2 regions of the Plantibacter sp. ME-Dv--P-095 genome follow, and region 1 is predicted to be linked to the other one. Evidence: riboswitches for the same ligand, from Rfam matches in the RefSeq annotation. Region 1 holds a riboswitch; the other holds the start of a gene.

Region 1 (5,634 bases):
ACCGGGTGCCTGGGTCGTCGCACCCGACACGATCGTGGTCAGTGAGTCGCTCCGGGACGACCGGGAGGCGTTTCGCGAGTGGCTACGACCGCTGGTCCACAGCCTGGTCTGATCCGCTCGCGACGCGCTCGACCGGCCGACGGGTCGGGTTCAGGAGCACGACCGCGATGATCGAGCCGGCGGCTCCGGCAGCGGCCATGGCGGCGGTGAGCGGGTGGGAGATCTCGGCGAAGGGCATGAGGAACGCGCTCACGACTGCGATCCACACAGCCACGTGCGCCGGCTTGCGCTCCGGGTCGAGGCGCAGCCTCCGGGGGTGCTCGACGCGGCCGAGGAGTGCTCCGACACCCGCCAGGAGGACCGCGACGACGAGCAACACGACCGGTCGGGTCCACCACCAGGCGGCGGTCAGCGGCTCCGCGAAGGGGATGCCGAGGGCGAGCTGCAGACCGGCGACGGCGATGATGAGGGGCAGGTGCCAGAGGTACACCGTCATCAGCCGGGACCCGATGAGGAAGACGACCGCTCGCGCGGCGCGGGTCCGCATGATGGCGGTGAGCAGAGGGTGCACCAGGGCGAGCAGGGCGAGCTGCCCGACGCCGAGGACGACGAGGGGGAGGGTCGGTGGGTTGAGGTTGCCGAGCATGCTGGTCGAGTACGGCAGCCAGGTCGTGATCGGCACGAGCGCGCCGTAGGAGATCAGCACCACGGCCACGAGGACGAGGCGCGGAACGGAGCGGAGACGTCCGTCGGCCAGGAAGAACCCGAACTGCTGCAGCAGCGGCCAGACGAACACGAGGTTGACGAGACCGATGCCCAGGAGGCCGGTCGAGTAACGGACGACGTCGACGAGGATCACGCCGGCCAGCAGTGCCGCACAGGTCAGGAAGGGGTGGCGGTCGTGGCAGGTGGCGAGGAACGGGGCGACCGTCTGGCACAGCAGGTAGGCGGCCAGGAACCAGAGCGGGGACCCGACGCCTGCGGCGACGGCCTCGATGATGGCGGGGTCGACACCGAGCGCCCCGGCCAGCCACAGCCCCGCGGCGAGGAAGAGCAGGACCGGGATCGTCGGCAGGGCGAGTCGGAAGACCCTGGACCGGAGGAAGTCGCTGGTCCCGCCACCACGTCGGACGGTGCTGCGCCAGCCGGTGATCGTCGCGAAGCCGCCCACGATGAAGAACAGCGGCATGATCTGGCCGAACCAGGTACCCGTGTCGAACCAGGGTTGCTGCTCCAACGCTCGGGAGATGCCGATCGTGCCGTCCGGCTCGACCGCCACCGCGACCATCAGGAGGTGGACGATGACGACCGTCACGACGCAGGCGACGCGCACGAGGTCGAGGGCGAGGTCCCGCCCGGAGAGGTCTGGGACCGCCGGGGCCGACCCGGTCCGCGTTCGCGTGCTCATCGCCGGACAGCCTAGCGCCGCCGAGCGCTCCCACCTCGGCCCCTGTGGGGAGCGTGTCGGAGGTGACTGCGACAATGGAGTCATGAGTCGGCAGGATGGAGCGTCTCGTCGCGTCTCGGCGCACGATGCCGACGACAGCGGTACCCCCATCCTCCACGTCGACATGGACGCCTTCTTCGTCTCGGTCGAGCTCTTGGAGCGGCCCGAGCTCCGTGGCCTGCCCATCATCGTCGGCAACAAGGAGGGCCGCTCGGTCGTCACCTCCGCGAGCTACGAGGCCCGCAGGTACGGGGTGCGTGCCGCGATGCCCGTGTCCCAGGCCATGCGCTTGTGCCCGAGCGCGGTCGTCCTCCCGCCGCATCACGGCCGGTATCGCGAGTACTCGGATCGCGTCATGGAGGTGTTCGATTCGGTGACCCCGCTCGTCGAACCGTTGAGCATCGACGAGGCGTTCCTCGACGTCTCCGGGGCGGTGCGGTTGCTCGGGAGTCCGCGCACGATCGCGGCGCTCGTCAAGCAGCGGGTCCTCGACGCCACGGGGCTTCCCTGCTCGGTCGGTCTGGCGGCGACGAAGTACGTGGCGAAGCTCGCGTCGGGGCTGTCGAAGCCCGACGGACTCCTGGTCGTGCCGGCTGCTGAGACGCTCTCCTTCCTGCACCCGTTGCCGGTCGGGGCGCTGTGGGGCGTCGGTGGACGAACCGAGGAACAGCTCACGAACCGGGGCATCCGGACCATCGGCCAGCTCGCCTCCACCCCGTTGTCCATGCTCCAGCGCGCCGTCGGCGAGGCGTCCGGACGCCGGCTCCTCGAGCTCGCGAACGGGATCGACCCGCGTGGAATCGAGTTGGCGCGGCGGGAGAAGAGCGTCAGCCACGAGGTGACATTCCCGACGGACGTCGCAGACCCCACCGTGCTGAAACGAGAGCTGTTGAACCTCGCGGGACTCGTCGCGATCCGCCTCCGGAAGGGCGGGTACGCCGGTCGGACGATCAGTATCCGAGTGCGCTACGCGGACTTCAGCGTCGTGACCCGGTCACGGACCATCGGCGAAGCGACGAACGTCGGACGTCGCGTCTACGACGAGGCGGCTTCGCTCTTCGACGACCTCGATCGCGGAGGGCGTCTGGTCCGCCTCGTCGGCGTGAAGGTCGATCAACTGGTGCCGGCCGAGGAGGCCGGATCGGCGTTGTGGGATCCCGATGAGGAGTGGCGCGGTGCTGAACAGACGATCGACCGGGTGGCCAGTCGCTTCGGCGACCTCGCGATCGCTCCAGCCTCGCTCCTCGGGAAACCGCGGCGACGAGGGCTCGGGAGTCGAGGCGACTCGCAGGGTGCTGGGAGCACGGATCAACCCCTTGGACCGGCGGATGCGCAGCGGTAGCGTGGCAGCATGACGAATCTCGTGGAGAAGCTGGCAGAACAGACAAAGGGCCTCGGCGTGACCGCGGCCTACGGGGAGCAGCAGGACATCGACGGCACCAAGCTCGTGCCGGTGGCCCTGACGTACTACGGCTTCGGTGGCGGGTCCGAGGGTGACGGCGACGACGCACCGAGTGGCGGCGGAGGCGGTGGCGTCTCCATCCCCGTCGGCGCCTACATCAAGACCGACGAGGGCCTCCGGTTCGACCCGAACCTCATCTCACTCATCGCCGTCGCCATCCCGTTCATCTGGGTGAGCGGCAAGGCGCTGTCCGGGCTCATCAAGGCGCTCAAGAAGTAGCCATCCCCGTCGTACCCCTGCCGAGCGATCCTGCGCGGCAGGGGTTAGACTCGTGCCACCACGGGAGTCCGGTGAACCGGGCTGAGAGGAAGGTATTCGCCTTCGACCGTCGAACCTGATCTGGATCATGCCAGCGCAGGGAGACCATTTCTCGCTATCCCGTGCTCTTTTCCGTCTACAGGAAGGGCACGTATCGTGTCAGCATCGACCAAAATCTCCTCGTCTGAACGCGCCGCCGCGCGGAACCTCCGCTGGAGGGTCGTCGACATCGTCGTGGTCGCCGTCCTCGGTGTCGCCACCGGCCTCATCTTCTGGGCGTGGAACACGCTCGGATCCCTCTGGTACGCCGGAGCGAGTGCCGTGACGCCCGGCTTCGGCGGCATCGCCGTCGGCATCTGGCTGCTCGGCGGCGTCCTCGGCGGGCTCATCATCAGGAAGCCCGGAGCGGCCGTCCTCGTCGAGACCATCGGAGCAGTCGTCTCCGCGCTCATCGGGAACGCCTGGGGCATCACCACCGTGTACTCGGGACTCGCCCAGGGGCTCGGCGCGGAGCTCGTGTTCGCCGCGCTGGCGTACAAGCGCTTCGGCCTCGTCCCGGCCATCCTCGCCGGTGCGGGCGCCGGTGCCGGCGCATGGCTGCTCGAGCTGTTCATGTCGGCGAACCTGGAGAAGGGTGCCGAGTTCAACGCGATCTACCTCGGCTCGCTGCTCGTCTCCGGCGCGATCCTCGCGGGCGTCGTCGGTTGGGTCCTCGTCAAGGCGCTCGCCTCCACGGGGGCGCTCAGCCGGTTCGCCTCAGGGCGGGACGCGCGGCGCGAGGTCTGAGCGTGGTCGGTATGACCGGTCCGGCGCGCGTCGTCGCCCGTGACTGGGGGTGGCGTCACGCCGGTCGGAAGGCATGGGCGGTCAGCGACCTGGACCTCGTCATCGAACCGGGGGAGCGGGTCCTCCTCCTGGGCGCGTCCGGCGCCGGTAAGTCGACCCTGATCCACGCGCTCGCTGGAGTCCTCGGCGGAGCGGACGAGGGTGAGTCCCACGGGTCGTTGCTCGTGGACGGGGTCGCGCCGGAACGGGCCAGGGGGCGGATCGGCCTCGTGCTGCAGGACCCCGATTCGCAGGTCATCCTGTCCAAGCTCGGCGACGACGTCGCGTTCGGCTGCGAGAACCTCGGGGTCGAGCGCGAGGAGATCTGGAGACGGGTCGTCTCGTCGCTCCAGGCCGTCGGCCTCGACCTCCCGTTGGACCACCCGACCTCCGCGTTGTCCGGCGGACAGAAACAGCGCCTCGCCCTCGCCGGGGTGCTCGCCATGCAGCCCTCGCTGCTGCTGCTCGACGAGCCGACCGCCAACCTCGACCCGATCGGCGTCGCCGAGGTCAGGGACGCCGTCGCGCGTGTGGTCGACGACGGTTCGTCGACCCTGGTCGTCATCGAACACCGCGTCGACGTCTGGCGCGATCTGATGACGCGGGTCGTCGTGCTCGATGCGGACGGAGGGGTCCTCGCGGACGGTCCTCCCTCCGTCGTCCTCGACGATGTCGGACGCCGGCTCGCCGACGCCGGCGTCTGGGTGCCGGGCATCCCGCTGGGGCTGCCGCCCCGCCGGATGGTGCAGCCGAGCGCAGCCGTCCTGACGACGTCCGACCTGACGATCGGACGGCTCCGTTCCCAGGCGGTGCAGGAGCACCTGGACCTCGCCGTGCCGGAGGGCTCCGCGACGGTGGTCGTCGGACCGAACGGGGCCGGGAAGTCGACGTTGGCCCTCACCTTGGCCGGACTGCTCCCCGAGCTCGCCGGAACGGTGGACGCTGCTCGCGGCCTCGCCGGCGGGATCGGTCCACGGCCCATCCGCTGGAAGTCGACCGAGCTGCTCACCCGCATCGGGACGGTCTTCCAGGACTCGGAGCATCAGTTCGTCGCCGCGACAGTGCGCAAGGAGCTCGGCGTCGCCCTGCAAGCGCTGCGGTGGACACGCGCCGCGATCGACGAGCGGGTCTCCGAAGTCCTCGACGCCTTGGGGTTGGCCGCGCTCGCCGAAGCGAACCCCTTCAGTCTCTCGGGCGGCCAGAAGCGACGACTGTCGGTCGCCACGGTGCTCGTGGCACGACCCGCCGTCCTCGTCCTGGACGAGCCGACGTTCGGGCAGGACCGCTTGACGTGGCTGTCACTCATGCGGCTGCTGCACCTGGAGCTCGAACGCGGCGCGACGATCGTGTCGGTCACGCATGATCCAGGGGTCATCGAGCATCTGGGCGACCATCGGATCCGGCTCGAGTCGCGATCGGCAGCGGGGCGTGCCGCATGACGCGGGTCACGGCACCGGACCGTCACGCGAAACTCCCTCGCCAGGCGCCGCTCGACCGGGTGAACCCGGTGACGAAGGTGCTCGCGGTGCTCATCCTGTCCGTCCCGCTGCTGCTCACGATCGACTGGGTCAGCGCCACCGCCGCGGTCCTCCTCGAGATGGCGCTGCTCCCGCTGTCCGGTCTCCGGCTGTCGCCGTTCCTG
Region 2 (5,634 bases), on a different contig from region 1:
GGACGCGGTGCTCGGTGGGCTGACCGGAACCGTCGAGACGGATGCCGGAGCCCCGCTCGCGGACGTCGGCGTGACGGTCGACACCCCGGCCGGCGAGGTCGTCGTCACGACGGACGCCGAGGGCGCCTATCTCCTCGACGATCTCGCCGCGGGGTCGTACGAGGTCACGGTGACGGTGCCATCGGGCTACACCGCCGAAGGTGCCACCTCGGCCGTCGCGATCGTCGCGGCCGACGGATCGGTGGTCTCCGTGCCCGCGTTCGTCCTGGTCCCGGATGCCGTCACGCCCGTGCCCTCGGCGACCCCGAGCGACCCCGCCGTGCCGGGCACCTCGGGCCGCCTGCCCTCGACCGGCGCGGACACGATGCCGTGGATCGTCGCGGCCGGAGTGCTCTTCGTGCTCGGAGCCGCCGGCGTCGTGACGGCCGCGGTCCTCCGACGTCGACGTGCCGAGCGGGACACCCCGTCCGACGTTTGACCGCTCCGTCGTCCCGAAGGGGATCGGAGCACGCGGCTCGTCCGTAGACTTGGGCGAGCCGCGCTCCGACCAGGGGCGCGGATCGCATTCGTGAACGGGGACCCGTGGACGTCATCGGCTGGGTGGACGGCGCCACGACGGCGTTGCCCGATCCGATGATCTGGCTGGTCGGCCTCCTCTTCGCCGTGGCGGAGTCAGGGCTCTGGCTCGGCCTGCTGGTGCCGGGGGAGCCCGTCGTGCTCCTCCTCTCGGCGATGCTCGACTCCGGTCCGGCCGCGCTCGTCCTGTTCCTCGCCGTCGCGCTCGGTGGATCGCTCGGAGACCACCTCGGCTTCCTCATCGGTCGTCGGAGCGGCGGGCGCCTCCGCGACACGGCCGTCGTCCGGCGTCTCGGCGTCGGCGGCTGGGACCGGGCGGTCGAGGCGCTCGAACGACGCGGAGCCCAGGCCGTCTTCCTCACCCGCCTCGTCCCCGTGCTCCGGTGCCTGACGCCGGCCGCGGCCGGGGTCGCCCGCGTGCCGTACCGATCGTTCCTCCTGGCGTCGGTGCTCGGTTCGCTCCTGTGGTCCGCCGTCTTCGTCGGGGTCGGTTCGCTCGTCCGCGTCGTGCTCGACGGGGTCCGCCAGTACCTCGGCTCCGCCGGGTGGGTGCTGCTGCTCGCGCTCGTCGTCGTGGTGTCGGCCGTCGCGATCGTCCGCGCTCGACGGGGCCTCGCGATCCCCGGCGACGAAGCGATGATCCCGGTGACCCTGCACGAGAAGACGCCGCTCGCGCGCCTCCGCACCCAGCTCTTCGCGGACGACGACTGGCGGAACCTGCCCAATGCGATCACGGCGGGACGCATCCTCCTGCTCCCCGTCTTCGCCGTCCTCGTGATCACCGGCTCCTACTGGGCGGCGCTCGTCGTGGGGGCGGTCGTGTTCCTGAGCGACGTCGCCGACGGGCAGATCGCGCGCCGGACGGGGGCCGTCTCGGCGCTCGGCACCTGGCTCGACGGCGTCGCCGACCGCTTGACCGTCGTCGTGGTCGCAGCCTCCTTCGCCGTCGCGCAGATCATCCCGTGGCAGGTGTTCGTCGTCATGATCGTGCCCGACCTCCTCCTCGCGTTCATCGCGGTCGTCGCGTTCCGCGGGACGCCCGAGGTGCCGGTGAGCCTCGCCGGCAAGATCCGTACGGTGCTCCTCTTCGTCGGCTTCTTCGCGTTGCTCACGGGGCTCGCGCTCGGCGGTGGTGATCCGGCCTCGCCGCTGTCCCGCGTGTTCGGCGGTATCGGCTTCGTCGCGATCCTCCTCGGGCTCGTCGGGCACTTCGTGGCGGCGACCCAGTATGCGCGACGCATGATCGTCACCTGGCAGCGGCAGGGTGTCAGCCTGTCCCGCTGATCCCGGCCGGCTGTGCTGCCGGCAGCTTCCCCGAGACGCGCCCGGCGTGGACGCAGGCGGTGTCGTTTAGGCTCGGAGCATGCCAGTCGACTATCCGGACCTCGTCATCTTCGACTGCGACGGCACCCTCGTCGACACGGAACGCATCTCGGTGCGGGTGAACCTGCAGCTCCTCAACGAGGTCGGCGGCGACTACACCGAGGCCGAGGTGCGCGAACTGTTCGTCGGCGCATCGCTCGAGACCTACGCGACGCTCGTCGAAGCGCGGCTCGGCAAGCCCCTCGAGGCCGACTGGATCCAGCGCTGGAGCGACATGTTCCGCGGGATCTGCGAGCGCGAGCTGGAAGCGGTCGACGGTGTCGTCGACGCCCTCGACGGCATCGCGGCGACCGGGGTGCCGTTGTGTGTCGCCTCGAACGGCATGTTCCACGACGTCGTCCGGAACCTCGGCCAGGTGGGTATCCACGACCGGTTCGCCGGGCGGATCTTCAGCGCCACCGACGTCGCCGTCGGCAAGCCGGCCCCGGACCTGTTCCTGCATGCGGCCGCCGACTTCGACACAGCCCCCGAGCGGTGCGCGGTCGTCGAGGACAGCGTCGTCGGCGTCCTCGCCGCACGGGCCGCGGGGATGACCGTGTACGCCTACGCCGGTGGCATGACCCCGGCCGAGCGCCTCATCGGCGACGGCACCCACGTCTTCGACGACATGCGTGAGCTGCCCGACCTCATCCGAGACACCTGGGCGGAAACCGCCACCACGCGCTAGCCGCGACTGCGCAGTTCCGGGAACCGGCCGTCGTCAGGCACGGTGGCTCCTCCGGCGTCCGGGGCGGTCGCATCCTGCTCCTCGACGGCTCGTCGCGGGCGTTCACCGCCGCGCGCGACGGCCTGGCCGAACGCCTGCGGTCCCGTCGTCGCGAGGCGTCTCCAGGGCAGGGTCCCCTCGATCTCGATCTGCAGGGAGAAGCTCAGCAGGGTGCGGATGACGACGATGATCGCCAGGACGGCTGCGTCGGTCAGCGACGGCGTGGAGGTGACCGTCTTCACCAGGTCGGCGGCGACGAGGATCTCCAGCCCGAGCAGGATCACCGAGCCGATCGTCTCCCGCAGCATCCGGAAGGCCCGCCCGCCGTCACGGGTGCGGAGCCACAGGCGGGCCGACAGGGTGACGGCGATCACGAAGCCCACGACCATCGCCCCGACACCGGCGACCTCGAAGACGATGGTGACCAGCTCGAAGAAGTCCATGCGCCCATCATCCTCGTCGCCTCGCCGGACGGGAAGCTGCGCCGACCCGCTATGGTGGTCGCGAGTGACACGGGGTGCCGATCCCATGACGACCGGCTGAGAACACACCCGTCGAACCTGATCTCGTTAGTCCGAGCGAAGGGATGTCGCGAATGAGCATTCGCACACCGCAGCAGTCTGCCCACCCGTCCACCGACGAGTCCGCCGCCGGCGGGTTCGCGAGCGCCGCGGGGGACCTCCTCGACCGCCTGCGCGAACACACCCCGCTCGTCCAATCGATCACGAACGCCGTGGTCACGAACTTCACGGCGAACGTCCTCCTCGCCGTCGGTGCCGCCCCGGCGATGACCGACATCCCCACGGAGGCCGGGCCGTTCGCCCGCATCGCCTCCGGCGTGCTCCTCAACCTCGGCACACCGCAGGCGGAGCAGCGCGAGGCCATGATCGAAGCCGCGACCGCCGCGAACGAGGTGGGCACCCCGTGGGTGCTCGATCCCGTCGCGGTCGGGTCCCTCCCCGTCCGGACGGCGCTCGCCGCAGAGCTCCTCGCACTCCGGCCGACGATCGTCCGGGGCAACGCGAGTGAGATCATCGCCCTCGCCGGCCTCGGCGCCGGCGGTCGCGGGGTCGACAGCACCGACTCCGTCGACAGTGCGATCGAGGCGGCGACCGCGATCGCGCGCCGCTCGGGAGCCGTCGTGGCGATCTCGGGGCCGACCGACGTCATCACCGACGGTGAGCGCATCGTCCGCTGCTCCAACGGGCACGCCTGGCTCACGCTCGTGACGGGCGGCGGGTGCGCGCTCGGCGCCGTGTTCGCCGCGTTCGCCTCGCTCGACGACGACCGGTTGCTGACGACGGTGGCCGCCACGAGCGTGTACACGGTCGCCGCTCAGCTTGCCGCCGCGGAGAGCCGCGGGCCCGGGTCCTTCGCCCCGGCGTTCCTCGACCGCCTCCACCTCCTCGACGCGGAGACCGTCCGCCGACTGGCGGTGGTGGCATGAGCGCCGGGACGATGTCCGACGGGGTGCACGCGGCCCGTTCGCACGCCGCCCTCGTGCGCCGGGCCATGGCGACGTATCTCGTCACGGACGCCTCGGCCAGCGGCGCCCGGGGCGTACTCGACGTCGTCCGCCGAGCCGTCGACGGCGGGGTGACCGCGGTGCAGCTCCGGGAGAAGACCGCGACGGCCCGCGAGCTGTTCGAGCTGACGCTCCGTGCCGCGGAGCTCGTCTCGGGTCGAGCCCTGCTCCTCGTCGACGACCGGGTCGACGTCTTCCTCGCCGCCCGTTCCGCCGGCGCCGTCGTCCACGGTGTCCACGTCGGGCAGAGCGACCTCCCGGTCGACGCGGTCCGCCGGATCGTGGGTGACGCGGCCGTGGTGGGCTTGACGGCGAACACGCCCGCCCATCTCGCCGCGGTGGCCGCCCTGCCCGCGGGGACCGTCGACTACCTCGGCGTCGGCGTGATCCGCCCCACGGCGACGAAACCGGACCACCCGGAGCCGCTCGGCGTGGACGGGTTCGCCGCGATCGCCGCCGCCACCCAGCTGCCCTGCGTGGCGATCGGCGGGGTCGGGCTCGCCGACACCGCGGCCCTTCGATCGGCGGGTGCCGCCGGGCTCGCGGTGGTGTCAGCCATCTGTGCCGCCGACGATCCGGCCGCGGCGGCTCGCGCGTTCCGTGCCGCGTGGGACGAGGTGCCCGCGTGAGCGCCACCGACTCGCTGAGGACAGCCCCGGCCCGGCCGTCGCACGACGCGGGGATCGGGCGACGGCCGCTCGTCACGAGGACCACGCCGCGGGTGCTGAGCATCGCCGGCACCGACCCGACCGGCGGCGCCGGTGTCCAGGCCGACCTCAAGAGCATCGCCGCGAACGGTGGATACGGCATGGCGGTCGTGACCGCCCTCGTCGCGCAGAACACCCGCGGTGTCCGTTCCGTGCACACCCCGCCCGTCGGGTTCCTCCGTGAACAGTTGGACGCGGTGGCCGACGACGTCGTCATCGACGCCGTCAAGATCGGCATGCTGGGCGACGCACGGATCATCGAGGCCGTCGCCGCGTGGCTGCGCGAGACCGTGACCGGACCCGTCGTGCTCGACCCCGTCATGGTGGCGACGAGCGGCGACCGCCTCCTCCGGCAGGACGCCGAGGCCGCCATGCGCGAGCTCCTGCCGCTCGTCGACCTCGTCACCCCGAACCTCCCCGAGCTCGCGGTCCTCGCGGACGAACCGGTGGCGGAGCGCTGGGCCGACGCCCTCGCGCAGGCGCGGCGGGTGTCGGAACGGGCCGGGGTGATCGTGCTCGTGAAGGGTGGGCACCTATCCGGGGTGGTGGACTGCCCGGACGCCCTCGTCGACGCCGGCGGCGGCCTCGGTGCCGGCCGCTCGCTCGTCGAGTTCGACGGACCTCGCGTCGCCACGACGAACACCCACGGGACCGGCTGCTCCCTGTCGAGTGCGATGGCGACCCTCGTCGCCCGCACCGGCTCCTGGTCGGAGGCGCTCGGCGCGGCGAAGTCGTGG

What was found. A riboswitch is a leader RNA that binds a small molecule or an ion and turns the genes downstream of it on or off. The one in region 1 is predicted to bind thiamine pyrophosphate.
Region 2: linked by a shared signal. The riboswitch ahead of thiM (hydroxyethylthiazole kinase) and the one ahead of QRN26_RS06745 (ECF transporter S component) in region 1 are both predicted to bind thiamine pyrophosphate.

What each region holds. Positions count from the first base shown of each region.
Region 1 is NZ_JARVSB010000004.1:341,771-347,404, forward strand. Features, by position in the region: gene QRN26_RS06725 (hypothetical protein) at 1-112, shown strand, start outside; gene QRN26_RS06730 (acyltransferase family protein) at 83-1,408, opposite strand; gene dinB (DNA polymerase IV) at 1,491-2,789, shown strand; gene QRN26_RS06740 (hypothetical protein) at 2,799-3,128, shown strand; TPP riboswitch at 3,179-3,287, shown strand; gene QRN26_RS06745 (ECF transporter S component) at 3,324-3,953, shown strand; gene QRN26_RS06750 (ABC transporter ATP-binding protein) at 3,965-5,431, shown strand; gene QRN26_RS06755 (energy-coupling factor transporter transmembrane component T family protein) at 5,428-5,634, shown strand, end outside.
Region 2 is NZ_JARVSB010000002.1:124,887-130,520, forward strand. Features, by position in the region: gene QRN26_RS01660 (carboxypeptidase regulatory-like domain-containing protein) at 1-478, shown strand, start outside; gene QRN26_RS01665 (CDP-alcohol phosphatidyltransferase family protein) at 583-1,860, shown strand; gene QRN26_RS01670 (HAD family hydrolase) at 1,940-2,626, shown strand; gene QRN26_RS01675 (DUF1622 domain-containing protein) at 2,623-3,108, opposite strand; TPP riboswitch at 3,169-3,269, shown strand; gene thiM (hydroxyethylthiazole kinase) at 3,252-4,112, shown strand; gene thiE (thiamine phosphate synthase) at 4,109-4,819, shown strand; gene QRN26_RS01690 (bifunctional hydroxymethylpyrimidine kinase/phosphomethylpyrimidine kinase) at 4,816-5,634, shown strand, end outside.